Regions from separate parts of the Frateuria edaphi genome, predicted to be linked through region 2. Evidence: predicted binding sites of a transcription regulator. Region 2 holds the regulator's gene; the other holds the start of a gene.

Region 1 (7,527 bases), 840 kb from region 2:
GAGTCCAACCAGTTGCGTTTCGCGGCGGCCAAGGTGATGTCCCGTCCGCCGCTCAACAAGCTGCTGACCGGCTCGGGTTCGTGGATCGACGGCAACACCTACAACATGTGGGGCAACACCAGCCCGTTCCTCGATCCGTTCTACGCCAAGCAGTACGACCTCTCGTTCGAGCACTACTCGCCCGACTCGAGCGGCGCGTTCGCCGCGGCGCTGTTCTTCAAGCACATCGACTCGTTCATCGAGGACTACACGATCAACCCGTACGACTTCGCGGGCAACGGCATCCAGGTGCCGATCAACCCGGCGACGGGCCTGCCGTACGAGAACGGCCAGTACCAGACGGCCGTGAACAACGACAAGGGCGGCTTCGTGCGTGGCGTGGAGCTTTCCTACTCGCGCGTGTTCAACTTCCTGCCAGGCGCCTGGTCGGGCCTGGGCTTCACGGGCAGCTATTCGTACTCGCAGAGCCAGGTCACCTCGACCTCGACCCTCGGCGGCGCACCGCAGAAGATGGGCCTGCCCGGCCTTTCGCCGCGCGTGATCAACGGCACGCTGTTCTATGGCTACCAGGGCTTCGACACCCGCCTGTCGGTCCGCCATCGCAGCGCGTTCGTGTCCAACCAGATGGCCGTCGACACGCAGATCGTCTACTACGCGCCGGAGACGGTGGTCGACTACCAGGCCTCCTATGCGTTCAAGAACGGCCTGAGCGTACTGTTCCAGGTGAACAACCTGACCGACGAACCGACCCGCACCTACTTCGGCAACGAGGCGCAGACGGGCACGCTGCAGTGGTTCGGCCGGCAGTATCTGGTCGGCTTCACCTACGCGCTGTAAGCCTCGCGCCGGGCATGCACCTCCCCGCCCGCCCGGCGCGTCATTCTCCCCGGACCCGCGCGACCTGGCGGGTCCTTTTTTTTGCCTACGGGAAGCCTGCATGAAGCCGAATCGAATCCCGATCCGCCTCGCGACCGCCTGCCTGGCCCTCCTCTGCGGTATCGGCGACCTCCAGGCCGCCGCGCCCCCGGAGAAGGTGGCGCAGCCGGCCGCGCGCAGCGGCGTGTGGTACGAGATTTTCGTGCGCGCCTGGTACGACACCGACGGCGACGGCGTGGGTGACCTCAATGGCGTCACCGCCAAGCTTGACTACCTCAAGTCGCTGGGCGTCGACGGTATCTGGCTGATGCCGATCAACCCGTCGCCCAGTTACCACGGCTACGACGTGACCGATTACCGCGCGATCAATCCCGAATACGGAACGCTGGCCGATTTCCATCGGCTGCTCGATGCGGCCCACGCGCGCGGGATCCGCGTCATCATGGACCTGGTGGTCAACCACACCAGCGACCGGCATCCATGGTTCCTCGCGGCCCGCGATCCGGCCAATCCGCACCACGCCTGGTATACCTGGGCCGGGCCGCGCACCGCGCTGCAGGCGACCAGCGCCACCGGCGGCCCGGCCTGGCATGCGCTGGGCAAGCAGCATTACCTGGGCACCTTCACCGGCGCCATGCCGGACCTCGACTTCGACACGCCCGCCGTGCGCGAGGCAATCGACGACGTGGGCCGTTACTGGCTGGCGCAGGGCGTCGACGGCTTTCGCCTCGATGCGGCACAGCACGTCTATTACGACTTCGCGACGCAGGCGGACGACCCGGCCGTGCTGCGCAAGAACCTTCAATGGTGGTCGTCTTTCCACCGGGCGATGAAGGAAGCCGATCCGGACGTCTACCTGATTGGCGAGGTCACGCGGGAGCAGCCGGGCGAGCTCGGCCCCTGGTTCGGTCCGCTGGATGCGGTGTTCGATTTCCCGCTTGCCGGCCGCCTCGTCGCCTGCGCGCGGGACGAGCGCTCCGGAGCGTTGTCCGCCCTGCTCCAGCGCGTGGCGGCCGCCATCCCGGCCGGGCAGGATGCCCCGTTCCTGTCGAACCATGACCAGGAGCGGGTGATGAGCCAGCTCGCCGGCAACCCACAGCACATGCGCATGGCCGCCGCGATGCTACTCACCCTGCCCGGCGAACCCTTCGTCTACTACGGCGAGGAGCTTGGCATGCGCGGCACCAAGCCCGACCCTGACCTGCGCGAACCGATGCGCTGGCATCGTGACCCGCGCGCTGCCGGCGAGAGCCGCTGGAAGCGCTTCAGTGCCGGCGATGGCCCCGGCGTATCGGTCGAGGCCCAGCAGGACGATGCGCATTCCCTGCTCGCCCGCTACCGCATGCTGATCGGCTGGCGCCAGGAGGTGCCTGCGCTCCGCGAGGGCGTCCTGAGCGTCCCGGCCGTGTCCAATCCCCACCTCGCGACCTGGGAACTCGCTCACGCCGGCACTGACGTGCTGGTCGTACACAACCTTTCCCGTGAACCGCAGACACTGAAACTGGCCGGCACGCTCGCGCGATTCAGCCGGGTGCGCCTGGCCAGCATGCCGGACGCTCGCATCGACTCCGGACAATTGCGATTGCCGGCCTACGCATCAGTGGTGCTGCAGTGAGGCGCCGTGTCCGCCCGCGCCGGCCGACGTCCACGGAGTGTGAAATCACCCGGCACCGCAGTACGGATGAGTCCGTTTTTACGCCCGCCGCCCGCACGTCCGGATCGTGCACCGCACCATCGGAAAACCGCGCCATGTCACAGATGAATACGTATGCAACCGGGTGTCGCGACGTGCGTAATGGCCCCTACTATGGGCCCGGCCCCGGTCGCCTGCACGCGCTTTTCACAAAGCTCAAGCGCGCGTCGATGGGGCCGATCACGTTGTTTGTTGTCGGAGTATTGCTGGTGTCCCCATCTTCCGCTGCTGCATCGCTTTCCCAGGCCCGGGCGCACGCTGCGCTGGCCAGGCCCGCTTCCATCGCGCCGGCCGCGCCGGGCTTCGATATTCCGCTCGGTGCCGACACGGTTCGCGTCGAACTGACCGCCCCCGGCACGCTGCACGTGCAGATGCGCAAGGCCGGCCACGCGGCGACGCCGACGATCGTCATCGATCCCGCGCTGCACGCTTCGGCCCGGCCCAGCGCGGACATCTCCCAGGATGCCGCTGGCGCGCGGCTGCAGTCGGCCCAACTGGAAGCGGTGTGGGACAAGGAACACGGCGAGCTGCGCATCGGCGTGCCGGGCCAGGCGCCCCTGCTGCGCCAGTTCGCCCTGCCCTCGCTGGGCCACGGACGCCTGAGTCTGATCCACGCCAAGGGCGAGCCGATGTACGGCATCGGCGGCTTCGATGCCACCGAGGCTGCCACCGCAGGCCTGCTGCGTGATGGCTACCGCCCGGTCACCGCCGGCGAGCAGGGCCATGCCGGCGCGCCGTTCGTGTGGACCACTGCCGGCTATGGCGTGCTGATCGACGGCGTCGGCGGGCAGATCGCGTTGGGCGACACCCGCATCGACGCGCGCATGTTCGATGGCGGACTGGACTACTACGTTTTCGTCGGCGGGCCGCACGCGATCTTCGGCGCACTGGCGCAGGTCAGCGGCCGCAGCCCGTTGTTCCCAAAATGGGCGATGGGCTTCACCAACAGCCAGTGGGGCATCGACCAGAAGGAACTGCTCGACATCGTCGAGGGCTACCGCGAACGCCACATCCCGCTGGACAACTTCACCCTCGACTTCGACTGGAAGGCCTGGGGCGAGGACAACTACGGCGAGTTCCGCTGGAACGAGCACAAGTTCCCCGACGGCGACAGCGGCAAGCTCAAGACGCTGCTCGACGCCCAGGGCGTGCACCTGACCGGCATCATGAAGCCGCGCATTCATGTGGACACCATAGAGGGCCGCGAAGCCAGCGAGCACGGCTACTGGCTGGCACAGAGCGATCCGGCGCCGGACTACTTCTCGCACCAGACCGTGCGCGAGATCGATTTCGCCGACCCTGCCGCGCGTGCCTGGTTCTTCAACAAGGCGCTCAAGCATTCGTTCGAGACCGGCATGGTCGGCTGGTGGAACGACGAGGCCGATGACGTCGCCGTCGACCTGCAGCACATGGACATGCAACGCGCGCTCTACGACGGACAGCGCGCGATCTCCGACCTGCGCGTCTGGTCGCTCAACCGCAATTTCTACCTGGGCGCCCAGCGCTACGCCTACGGCCTCTGGTCGGGTGACATCCTCACCGGATTCGAAAGCATGGCCGGGCAGCGCCAGCGCATGCTGAGCGCCATCAACGTCGGTGCGATGCAGTGGGGCATGGACGGCGGCGGCTTCAAGAAGGGTCCGCCGTCGCCGGAAAACTACGCACGATGGATCCAGTTCGGCGCGTTCACGCCGGTCTTCCGCGTGCATGGCGATTTCAACCAGAAACGCCAGCCGTGGGTGTACGGCCCGGTCGCGGAGAAAGCTGCAACCGACGCGATCCGCCTGCGCCAGTCGCTGATTCCCTACATCTACAGCTACGAGCACCAGCGCCGCGCCACCGGCGTCGGCCTGGTCCGCCCGCTGATGTTCGACTGGCCGACCGACGCCAACCTGCGCAACGACGTCGACGCCTGGCTGTTCGGCGACAGCCTGCTGGTATCGCCCGTTGTCGATCAGGGCCAGACGACCAAGCCGGTTTACCTGCCCGCCGGCGAATGGATCGACTGGTTCAGCGGAAGGCACTACGCCGGCGGCCAGACCATCGAGCACCGGGCCGATGCCACACACTGGAGCGACATCCCGCTCTACATCCGCGAAGGCGCCATCATTCCGGTCGCCCCGGTGATGGATTACGTGGGTCAGCAGCCGCTCACCGAGCTGACGGTGGAATTGTTTCCCGCCGACCATGCGACCGGCTTCGACTACTACGACGACGACGGCAAGACCTACGGCTACGAGCAGGGCGAATATTTCCTGCAGTCGATGCAGCTGGAGGCGCACGGGGACAGCGTGGCCTTCGCCATCGCATCGCCCCAGGGCAGCTACCAGCCTGTCCTGAAGTCCTGGCTGCTGAAGTTCCACGGCAAACCGGCGCATGCCGTGCGCAGCAACGGTCGCGCGCTGGAGGCGTTCGCCAGCGCCGACGCCCTGCGCGCCTCCGCAGACGACGGCTGGGCCGTGGGCGAAGACCGCTTCGGCCCGGTAACCTGGGTACGCGTGGCTTCCGGCAAGGGCCAGACCGTCACGCTTGACGTGGTGAAGTAAGCGACGTATCGCTGGACGGGCCGTGTTCACACGGCCCTTTCACCGGGGCGCTCTCTCCAACGGAGTGGCGCCGAAGCAACCCCACGCCTGCCGGGAGCCTCGAACACCATGCTGAGCCTTTTGCTGATGGCCTCGATGGCAGCCGCCCCGAACGTCCCCGAATCCGCATGGCGCGACGGTTTCGACTGGCACGGCGTGCACGTGTCGATGCAGAAAAGCGACAAGGGTAGCTACGTGCTCGGATGGCCGACCGGCCAGCGCGTGATTCCCGCGCCCCCGCTCGAGGCCGCCACCGGCAGCAGCCTGTTCGACGGCCTTTACGCAATGGCCCAGGACGACCTCAAGCGGGACTCGGTGGAGGCCATCCGCGACGGTGCCTTCGACCACGGCCAGCCGATCCCCTGCGTGTGCTTCGAGACGGGCGAGAAATGGCCCTACGTGTGGACGCGCGATCTCTCGTACGCGATCGACCTGGGGTTGTGGCGCTTCGATCCCGCACGCTCGCGCAACGGACTGGAGTTCAAGCTGTCCGAGGTGCGCGCGCCGTCGGCGCCGCAAGGGCTGTACGTGATGCAGGACACCGGCTCGGGCGGCAGCTGGCCGATCAGCACCGACCGCATCGTGTGGTTCCTTGGCGCGAAACACCTGCTGGATGACGCCGGCTTCGCCACCCGGGTGCGGCAGGCGCTGGGCGACACGCTGGCGCAGGACCGGCAGTACGCCTTCGACCCGGCGCTCGGGCTCTATCGCGGCGAAACGTCCTTTCTGGACTGGCGCGAGCAGACCTATCCCGTCTGGACGGCGGACAACGTGGTGTTCATCGCCCAGTCTTTCGCGCTTTCCACCAATGTCCTGCACTACCAGGCGCTCGAGCTGGCGGCCGACCTTGCCGATCGGCATGGCGACCCGCACGCGGCCGACTACCGCGCCCAGGCCGGGGCGCTGAAGACTGCGATCAACACGCATTTCTGGCGCGGCGACCGCGGCCTCTACATGAGCTACCTCGGTGGCGACGGCCTTCCGGTGGAGGCCTACGACCTGCTCGGCCTGTCGCTGGCGATCACCAGCGGCGTGGCCGATCCGGCGCGCGCACGCCAGGCGCTGGCCAACTACCCGACCTGGCCCTCGGGCAGCCCGGTGATCTGGCCCGAGCGCGCCGACCAGCCGATCTACCACAACCGCGCGATCTGGCCCTTCGTCAGCGCCTATGCGCTGCGTGCGGCGCGGGCGGTCGACGATCCGCTGCGCATTGCACACGAAATCCGCTCGGTCATCCGTGGCGCGGCGCTCGCCGGTTCCAACATGGAAAACTACGAGCTCGCGACCCAGGGCGTCCACGTCGACGATGGCCCGCTGAGCGGCCCGGTCGTCAATTCGCCGCGCCAGTTGTGGTCGGTGGCCGGTTTCCTGGACGTGGCGATCGAGGGGGTGTTCGGACTGACCGACGACGGTCGCGTGGAACCCAAATTGCCCGTGTCGCTCGTTCCCATGCTGTTCGGCGAGGCCGACCACATCGACCTGCAACTGCACGACCGCCGCATCACCCTGCGCCGGCCGGCTGCGCTTGATGGCAACCTGCTGGTGGCCGGCTCGACGCAGCAGGACGGTCGCCACACCGTGGTGATGCTCAAGGCGATCAAGGTTCCCGAGCGCCCCTTGCGTACCGACGCACCGCTGTACGCGCCCGCCACGCCGGCGGCGCCCACCGTCGAGGCGGATGGCGACCACTGGCGGGTACGCAGCCCGGGCAAGGGCGTGCTCTACGTCAACGGCCGCCGCCATGGCGAAATCGACGGCAGCACGACGCTCGCGCGCAACACCTCGCTGCAATGCATCCGCGTGACCCGGGTGGACACCCATGGCATCGAATCGCTGCCCAGCCCCGAGGCCTGCCCTGGCGATCGCGCGCACGTCGTCGGCGCGTGGCCGCGCCACTGGACGGCGCCGGCGAGCGGCCGGTACCGCGCCCTGCTGGACTACGCCAACCCGCACGGCCCGATCAACACCGGCATCACCGCGGCGGTGAAATGGCTGTTGGTCGATTGCGGCGACGGCGCGCCGCAGCGCCTGCCGCTGGTGATGCCGCACAGCGACGGCCGCCAGCATTCCACCTGGGGCGAGTTCAGCGCGAAGGCCGGCGCAAGCTGCCGTTTCAGCCTCGAGGGCGGCTTCAACATGAGCTACCTGCGCCACAACGCGCACTACACCGGCGGTGAAGGCGGTGCGTCAGGTCCGCTCAACGAAGCCGATGTCGGCGACCTGCTGATCGCTCCGCTTTGACCATGAATCCTCGTAGGAGCGCACCCCGTGCGCGGTAGCCGTGCTGCCGGTCGCGCACGGGGTGCGCTCCTGCAGAAAACCTTTGCTGACGGAAGCCCCGGATGAGCAACAAACCCACCCTGTCCTTCTGGC
Region 2 (7,527 bases):
TCTTCTCAACCACCGGCGGCGGCTCGCGGCCGGACAATGCACCGGTCAGGCGGACCAGCTCCAGCAGCGAGGACTCCACCGACTCGATGAAGTTGACCACCTTCTTGATGCGCTGGCCGGACAGATCCTGCCAGGACTGCGCCATCACCATGTCGTTGAGGCCCTCGCGGCATGCGCCTGCGAAGTTGCCGGCCTGGCGCGCCAGGTCCGCGACCGGGTCGCATGGTGCCGCCGAGGCGAGCACCTGCTCGGCGCTCTGCGCCAGCGCGTCGGCCTCGGGGCTCATGCGTTCGGCGAAATCGATGCTGCGATGGGCCGCCTGGGCGCTCATCTCCAGCACGTCGTTCAGGTGCTTGCGCACGTCGGCGACCTTGCCCGGCACACCTTCGTGCGCCAGGTCGTTGCCGAGCCGGCTGACCGCGCCATGCAGGTCGCGCGCGAGCAGGCCCAACGCCCGGAACAGGTGCTGCTCGCGCTGGCGCACCAGCGCATCGAGCGCGTGCTCGAAGGCCGCGCCATCTTCGCTGTTGAGCAGGTCCTGCAGCTCTTGCGGCAGCGCGGTTTCGTCGAAGGTGGAAAGCACGGCGCTCATGCGCTGGCTCCCGCGGCGGCCAGGCGCTCGAAGATCTTGGTGAGCTTCTCCTTCAGCGTGACCGCGTTGAACGGCTTGACGATGTAGCCGTTCACGCCCGCCTGGGCCGCGGCGATGATCTGGTCGCGGTTGTTCTCGGCGGTAACCATCAGCACCGGCAGGCCCTTGAGCGAGGGTTCGGCGCGGATCGCGCGCAACAGGTCGATGCCGGTCATGTTGGGCATGTTCCAGTCGGTCACGACCATGTCGAACGGCTGGCTTTTCAGCATGGTCAGCGCGTTGTTGCCGTCGTCGGCTTCCTGGATCAGCGTGTTGGTGAAACCCAGCTCCACCAGCAGGTTCCTGACGATGCGCCGCATGGTGGAGAAGTCGTCCACCACGAGGATTTTCATGTTCTTGTCCATTGGTTCCTCTGGTAGGAAATCGGGATTCGGGATCGGAAGTCGGAGGGGTCAGCGGGAAACGGAACGATCGGATGAAGCGCGGCGGCCCTTGCCTTTGCGGGTGCCGGTTTCCGACTCCCCCTGCACGTCGTCGCGCCAGTCGCCCATGCGCGCACGCAGCCGCACGATCGCCTGGCCGTGGATCTGGCACACGCGCGACTCGGTCACGCCGAGCACGGCGCCGATTTCCTTCAGGTTCAATTCCTGCTCGTAGTACAGCGACATCACCAGCTGCTCGCGCTCGGGCAGGCCGGAGATGCCGTCGATCAACGCCTGGCGCAGGCCGTCCTGCTCGATGCTCTCGGCCGGCCCCAGGGTGCCCTGGTCGACCACGTCGAAGGCTGGCGCGCCGTCGCCGTCGTCCGGCGCGGTGAGGCTGAGCAGGCGCGCGCTGGCGGCGTCGGCGAGAATCTGGTGGTAGTCCTCCGCGCTCACGCCGAGGCGCTTGATGACTTCGGCATCCTCGGCGTCGGCGCCGGTCTCGATCTCGATCTGGCGCACCACCTCGGCCACTTCGCGCACCTTGCGGTGCACCGAGCGGGGGGTCCAGTCTGTCTTGCGCAGCTCGTCGAGCATGGCGCCGCGGATGCGGATGCCGGCGTAGGTCTCGAAGCTGGCGGCGCGGTCGGTGGCGTAGTGCCGCGCGGCCTCGAGCAGGCCGATCATGCCGGACTGGATCAGGTCGCCCACGTCCACGCTGGGGGGAAGACGGCCCATCAGGTGATAGGCAATACGACGCACCAGTGGCGCGTGCTGGCGCACCAACTCATCTGCACTCTGTTTTTGCAGCTGGAGATATTCCGATGCCACGCTCATCTCACCACCCCGACGCCGTCACGGCCTGGCCACCGAAGAATGCGATGCGGTCCAGGCCCGCGCGCGCGGGTTCCTCCCAGTTATCGACCGCACCTGCCAATTGCTTGAATGCCTGCGACGAACGCGCCGCCGGCCACATGTCCACCACCGCGTTCTGGCGCCGGATGGCCTGCTTGAGCCGCTCGTCCTGCGGCACGAACCCGAAGAAATCCAGCACCACGTCCAGGAAGCGGTCGCTGACCTTGGCCAGCTTCTGGTGCAGCGCGCGGGCCTCGCCCAGGTTGCGCACCATGTTGGCGACGAAGCGGAAGCGGCGCACGCCAAAGTCGCGGGAGAGGACCTTGATCAGCGCATAGGCGTCGGTGAGCGAGGCCGGCTCGTCGCAAACCACCAGCACGACGTCGTCGGCCGCCGCGGCGAACATCGCCACGTTGTCCGACAGGCCCGCGGCGGTATCGACCAGCAGGTAGTCCGGCGGACGGGGCAGCTCGTCGAACGCGCGGATCACCGCGGCATGCTCGCCGTTGCCCAGCTGCGCCAGGCGCCGCGCGCCGGAGCCGCCGGGGATGACCTTGAGCCCGTGGGGGGCGTCAAGCAGCAGCTCCTCCAGCGTGGCCGTGCCGTCCAGCAGGTGGCCCAGGTGGCGCGAGGGCGCCAGGCCGAGCAGTACGTCGACATTGGCCAGGCCCATGTCGGCATCCAGCAGCATCACCTCGCGCCCGGCCATCGCCAGGCTCATCCCGAGGTTGACCGCCACGGTGGTCTTGCCGACGCCGCCCTTGCCGCCGGCGACCGCGATCGCGCGGCAGCGGCGGCGCGGTGCGCCTGCGTTGGTCGCCTGGTGCGGCCGGTGCGGTGCGGCCGGCGCGGCATCGCGCTCGCCCGTGATCGCGTTGAACATGTCTTTCAAGCCCCACGCCTGATTCATTGCAAGGATTCCGCTCATGCCTGGGCCACCATCGTCCCGAAACGCTCGGCCAGCACCGCCTCGTCGGCGGCCGGCGCATTGCCCTTGAGCGCCTGCGCGGCGCGGCACACCAAGAGGCGTGCATCGGCGGCGGCGATGTCCTCGGGCACGCGCTGGCCGTCGGTGGTGTAGTCCAGCGCCAGCCGGTGGCGGATAAGCACCGACAGTGCACCGCCGAGGCTGGGCGCCTCGTCGAGTTTGGTCAGGATCGCCGCGTGCGGATTGGCCGGCAGGTACGCGCGCACGGCTTCTTCCAGCGACTGCGCCTGCGCATTGGCGGCCAGCACCAGGCAGACGCGCAGGTCGCCGGCCTCGCCCAGCGCCTCGAGCTGTTCTTTCAGCCGCGGGTCGTTGCCGGCCAGGCCCGCGGTGTCGACCAGCACGGTGTGGCAACCCTTCAGCAGTTCCAGCACCTGACGCAGGCTCTGCGCGTCGTACGCCGGGTACACCCGCACGCCGAGCAGGCGACCGTAGTGCTCCAGTTGCGCGGCAGCGCCGATGCGGTAATGGTCGGTACTGACCAGCGCGACCTGCGAGGCGCCGTGGCGCACCACTGCCCGGGCCGCGAGTTTCGCCAGCGTCGTGGTCTTGCCCACGCCGGTCGGGCCGACCAGCGCGGTAACGCCGGCTTCGTCCGAGCGGCCGCGGCCGCTGACGGCGATGCCACGGCTCAACATGCCCAGCGGCAGGTAGCGCGCCTGTTCGGGCGTCATCTGCGGCGGCAGTTCATCGGCCAGCGCGCGGGCGACGTCGGCGTCGATGCCCAGCCGGGTCAGCTCGCGCAGCACGCGGGTGTGCATCGGCTGGCGGCGTTCCATGTCGTTCCAGGCGAGGCTGGAGAGCTGCATCTCGAGCATCTCGCGCAGGCTGGAAAGCTCTGCGCGCATGCGCACCGTGTCCTGCGCGGCACGCTCGATCAACGGATGGACCGCCGGCTCGGCCGGGGCCTCGGGCGCCGGCTGAGACGGCGACGGTTGCGCCTTCGCCTGGACCAGACCCTCGGCCTGGGCGCGGGGCGAGGCGTGCGGAGCGCGCACTTCGGCACGCACCGGCTTCGGCTCTCTTTCCTCCGCGGCGACCGAGGCCTTCGCGGCGGTCTCGATCGGCGTCGGACGATTGGCAGGCGCCAGCGTTTCGACGCGCGCCTCGCGCACCGGCGGCGGCGGTATGGCGGCGGCACGCGGCGGCAGCGCCGGGGGCTCGGCGGCCGGCGCGGGGGCCGCGCCATGGCGCGCGGCTTCGCGCACCAGCGCCTCGTCGTAATCGACGGCGGCGATGATCTCGATGCCTTCGTCGAGCTTGCGCGTGGACAGGATCACCGCATCGGGTCCCTGCTCTTCGCGTACTTCGCGCATCGCCTGGCGCATGTCCGGCGCCACGAAACGTTTGATCTTCATTGCCTGCTCCGCAAGCGGGTCGCGGCCATCGTGTCCATCGCCGCGGCGGCCCCAGGGCCTTGCGCTGTCTGCATGTGCAACTGGCGAATCACGATGCCCGTCTCCCGGCCTTTAACGTCCCAGCGCCTGGACCAGCCGCACCCTGCGGTTGTCCGGCACCTCGTTGTAGGCCAGTACGTGCAGGTTCTGTGCCACGTGGCGGGTGAAGCGCGCGAGCCACGGACGAAGCTGCGGCGCGACCAGCAATACCGCCGCTTCGCCGCTCATTTCCTGGCGGCGCGCGGCGTCGGCGACGCTCTGCTGCAGCCGGTCGGCCAGGCCCGGTTCGACCGCCGCGCCAGCCACGCCACCGCCGGAGAGCGAGTTCATGAGGATCTGCTCGAGCTCCGGCGCCAGCGTGATGACCGGCACCTCGGTGCCCAGCCCCGTGATCTCCTGCACGATCTGGCGGCCCAGCGCGACGCGCACGGCGGCGGTGAGCATGCCGGGATCCTGACTCTGGCCCGCGTGCTCCGCCAAGGTTTCGACGATGGTGCGCATGTTGCGGATCGGCACGCGCTCGGCGAGCAGGTTCTGCAGCACCTTGACCACCACGCCCAGCGCCATGCGCTTGGGCACGAGGTCCTCGACCAGCTTGGGCGCGGTCTGCGCCAGGCGGTCCAGCAGCTGCTGCACGTCCTGGTGGCTGATCAGTTCGTGCGCGTGGGTCTGCAGGATGTGCGACAGGTGCGTGGCCACCACGGTGGCCGGGTCGACCACGGTGTAGCCCAGGCTCTGCGCCATCTCGCGCTGGCCCTGCTCGATCCAGACCGCTTCGAGCCCGAACGCCGGGTCCTTGGTCTGGATGCCCTGCAGCGGACCGTGCACGCGACCGGGGTTGATCGCCATCAGGCGCTCGCTGTGCACTTCGGCCTCGCCCATCGGCACGCCCATCAGGGTCACGCGGTAGGTGTTGGGCCCCAGGTCCAGGTTGTCGCGGATGTGCACCGCCGGCACCAGGAAGCCGAATTCCTGCGAGAGCTTGCGGCGGACCGACTTGATCCGCCCCATCAGCTCGCCGCCCTGGTGGGTGTCCACCAGCGGGATCAGCCGGTAGCCCACTTCCAGGCCCAGCGGATCAACGCTGGCGACGTCGTCCCAGTTGAGCTCCATGCGCTCGGGGGGAACGGCAGGCGCGGCAGCCGGTTCGGCGATCGCCTCGGCCAGCTTTTCCTTCGTCTCGCGCTCGCGCTTGATCATCAGGTACGCCGCGCCGCCGCAGCAGCCGCCCAGCAGCAGGAAGGCGAGGTTCGGCATGCCCGGGATCAGGCCCATCACGCCCAGCACCGCGCCGGCCACCGCCAGCGCGCGCGGCTGGCCGAACACCTGGCCGATCACCTGCTTGCCCATGTCCTGGGACTTGGACACGCGGGTGACGATCACCGCGGTGGCGATCGAGAGCATCAGCGCCGGCACCTGCGCGACCAGGCCGTCGCCGATGGTGAGCAGGGTGTAGGTCTTGGCCGATTCGCCGGCGCCCAGGCCGTGCTGGAACATGCCGACGAAGAAGCCGCCGATGATGTTGATGAAGAGGATCAGGATGCCGGCCGTGGCGTCGCCGCGGACGAACTTGGACGCACCGTCCATCGAGCCGTAGAAGTCCGCTTCCTCGCGTACTTCCTGGCGCCTCTCCCGTGCTTGCTCCTGGGTCAGCAGGCCGGCGTTGAGATCGGCGTCGATCGCCATCTGCTTGCCGGGCATCGCGTCCAGGGTGAAGCGGGCGGTCACTTCCGATACGCGGGTGGCGCCTTTGGTGACCACCACGAAGTTGATGATGGTGAGGATCGCGAACACCACCAGGCCGACCGCGAAGTTGCCGCCGATGACGAACTCGCCGAACGCCTCGATCACCTTGCCGGCCGCCCCCGGGCCGTCGTGGCCGTGCAGCAGCACCACGCGGGTCGAGGCGATGTTCAGGGCGAGACGTAAAAGCGTCGCCATCAGCACGACCGTCGGAAAAGCTGCGAACTCCAGCGGCCGCATCACGTAGATCACCGCCAACAAAATGACGAGCGACAGCGCGATGTTGAAGCTGAACAGCATGTCCAGCAGGAACGGCGGCATCGGCAGCATGACCATCGCCAGCATCGCCAGCATGACCACCGGCGCGCCGACGCCGCGGCGTCCGAGCTGCTTGAGAGATTCCATTGCGCCAGCGGCGGCCATGCGGTATTCCCCTTAGAACCTGAATTTCTAGAGCTTGTATGGGCCCATCAGGTCCGGATCGACCTGGGGCTGCGGCGCCGGCGGCGGCTCGTCGCCACGTGCCGTCGCCTGCTTCAGCTGGTAGACGTAGGCCAGGATCTGGGCCACCGCCACGTACAGCGAGACCGGGATTTCCCGGCCCAGCGAGGTAGTCGCATACAAGGCGCGTGCCAGCGGCGGCGCCTCGACCATCGGGATGCGGTGGCCGCTTGCCACCAGGCGGATCTGCTGGGCCAGCACGTCCACGCCCTTGGCGATCACGCGCGGCGCGCCGGCGCCGTTTTCGTCGTATTTCAGCGCGACGGCGAAGTGGGTCGGGTTGGTGACGATGACGTCGGCCTTGGGCAGCTCCTGCATCATCCGGCGGCGCGACATCTCGAACTGCACCTGGCGGATGCGGCCCTTGAGTTCGGGGTTGCCCTCGGTTTCCTTGGCCTCGTCCTTGAGTTCCTGCCTGGTCATGCGCAGGCGCTTGGCGTGGTCGAACTTCTGGTAGAGCGCGTCCGCGCCGCCGATCAGCGCGAGCAGCGCGCCGAACAGCAATGCCGAGCGGCCCAGCAGCGACATCGCACGGGCCACGCCAAGCGCCACGTCCGCGCGGCCCAGTGCCTGCAGCTCATCCACCGAATGCTTGAGCAGCAGCGCCAGCGCGCCACCGATGAAGAGCAGCTTGACCAGCGACTTGACCAGCTCGACCAGCCCGCGCATGGAGACCAGGCGGCCCAGGCCGGCGACCGGGTTGAGCCGGTCGAACTTCGGCTGCAACGCCTGGCCGCTGAAGCTGATGCCGCCGAGCAGCATCGGCCCCGCGAAGGCCGCCAGCACGGTCGCCACAGCCACCGGCATGAACAGCATCAGCGCCTCGTGCACCGCCATGCCGAGTACCCGGGCAGGCAGCGCATCGGAGAACAGCGCGTCGCGGCTGTAGGAAAGCCCCAAGCTGTAGATGGTGCGGGCATGCGCCATCGCCCCTTCGCTGCCCGAGAGCAACGCCGCCACGCCGGCCAGCACCACCAGGGCGCCGGAAAGGTCGCGCGATCGGGGTACGTCGCCTTTTTCGCGGGCCTC

Evidence for each region. Region 2 encodes FliA, which starts transcription of late flagellar genes. Its sites were predicted from a motif close to TAAAGTTTNNCNNNCNNNGGCCGATAA; they were not measured.
Region 1: LQ772_RS07700 (glycoside hydrolase family 31 protein) is a predicted target of FliA. The motif match lies at 2,726-2,752, and genes of this name have one in related genera.

The regions. Positions count from the first base shown of each region.
Region 1 is NZ_CP088251.1:1,610,903-1,618,429, reverse strand. It holds gene LQ772_RS07710 (TonB-dependent receptor) at 1-837, shown strand, start outside; gene LQ772_RS07705 (alpha-amylase family glycosyl hydrolase) at 938-2,491, shown strand; gene LQ772_RS07700 (glycoside hydrolase family 31 protein) at 2,779-5,115, shown strand; gene LQ772_RS07695 (glucosidase family protein) at 5,224-7,395, shown strand; gene LQ772_RS07690 (MFS transporter) at 7,497-7,527, shown strand, end outside.
Region 2 is NZ_CP088251.1:767,608-775,134, reverse strand. It holds gene LQ772_RS03475 (protein phosphatase CheZ) at 1-592, opposite strand, end outside; gene LQ772_RS03470 (chemotaxis response regulator CheY) at 589-996, opposite strand; gene LQ772_RS03465 (RNA polymerase sigma factor FliA) at 1,045-1,851, opposite strand; gene LQ772_RS03460 (MinD/ParA family protein) at 1,853-2,797, opposite strand; gene flhF (flagellar biosynthesis GTPase FlhF) at 2,794-4,215, opposite strand; gene flhA (flagellar biosynthesis protein FlhA) at 4,327-6,420, opposite strand; gene flhB (flagellar biosynthesis protein FlhB) at 6,448-7,527, opposite strand, start outside.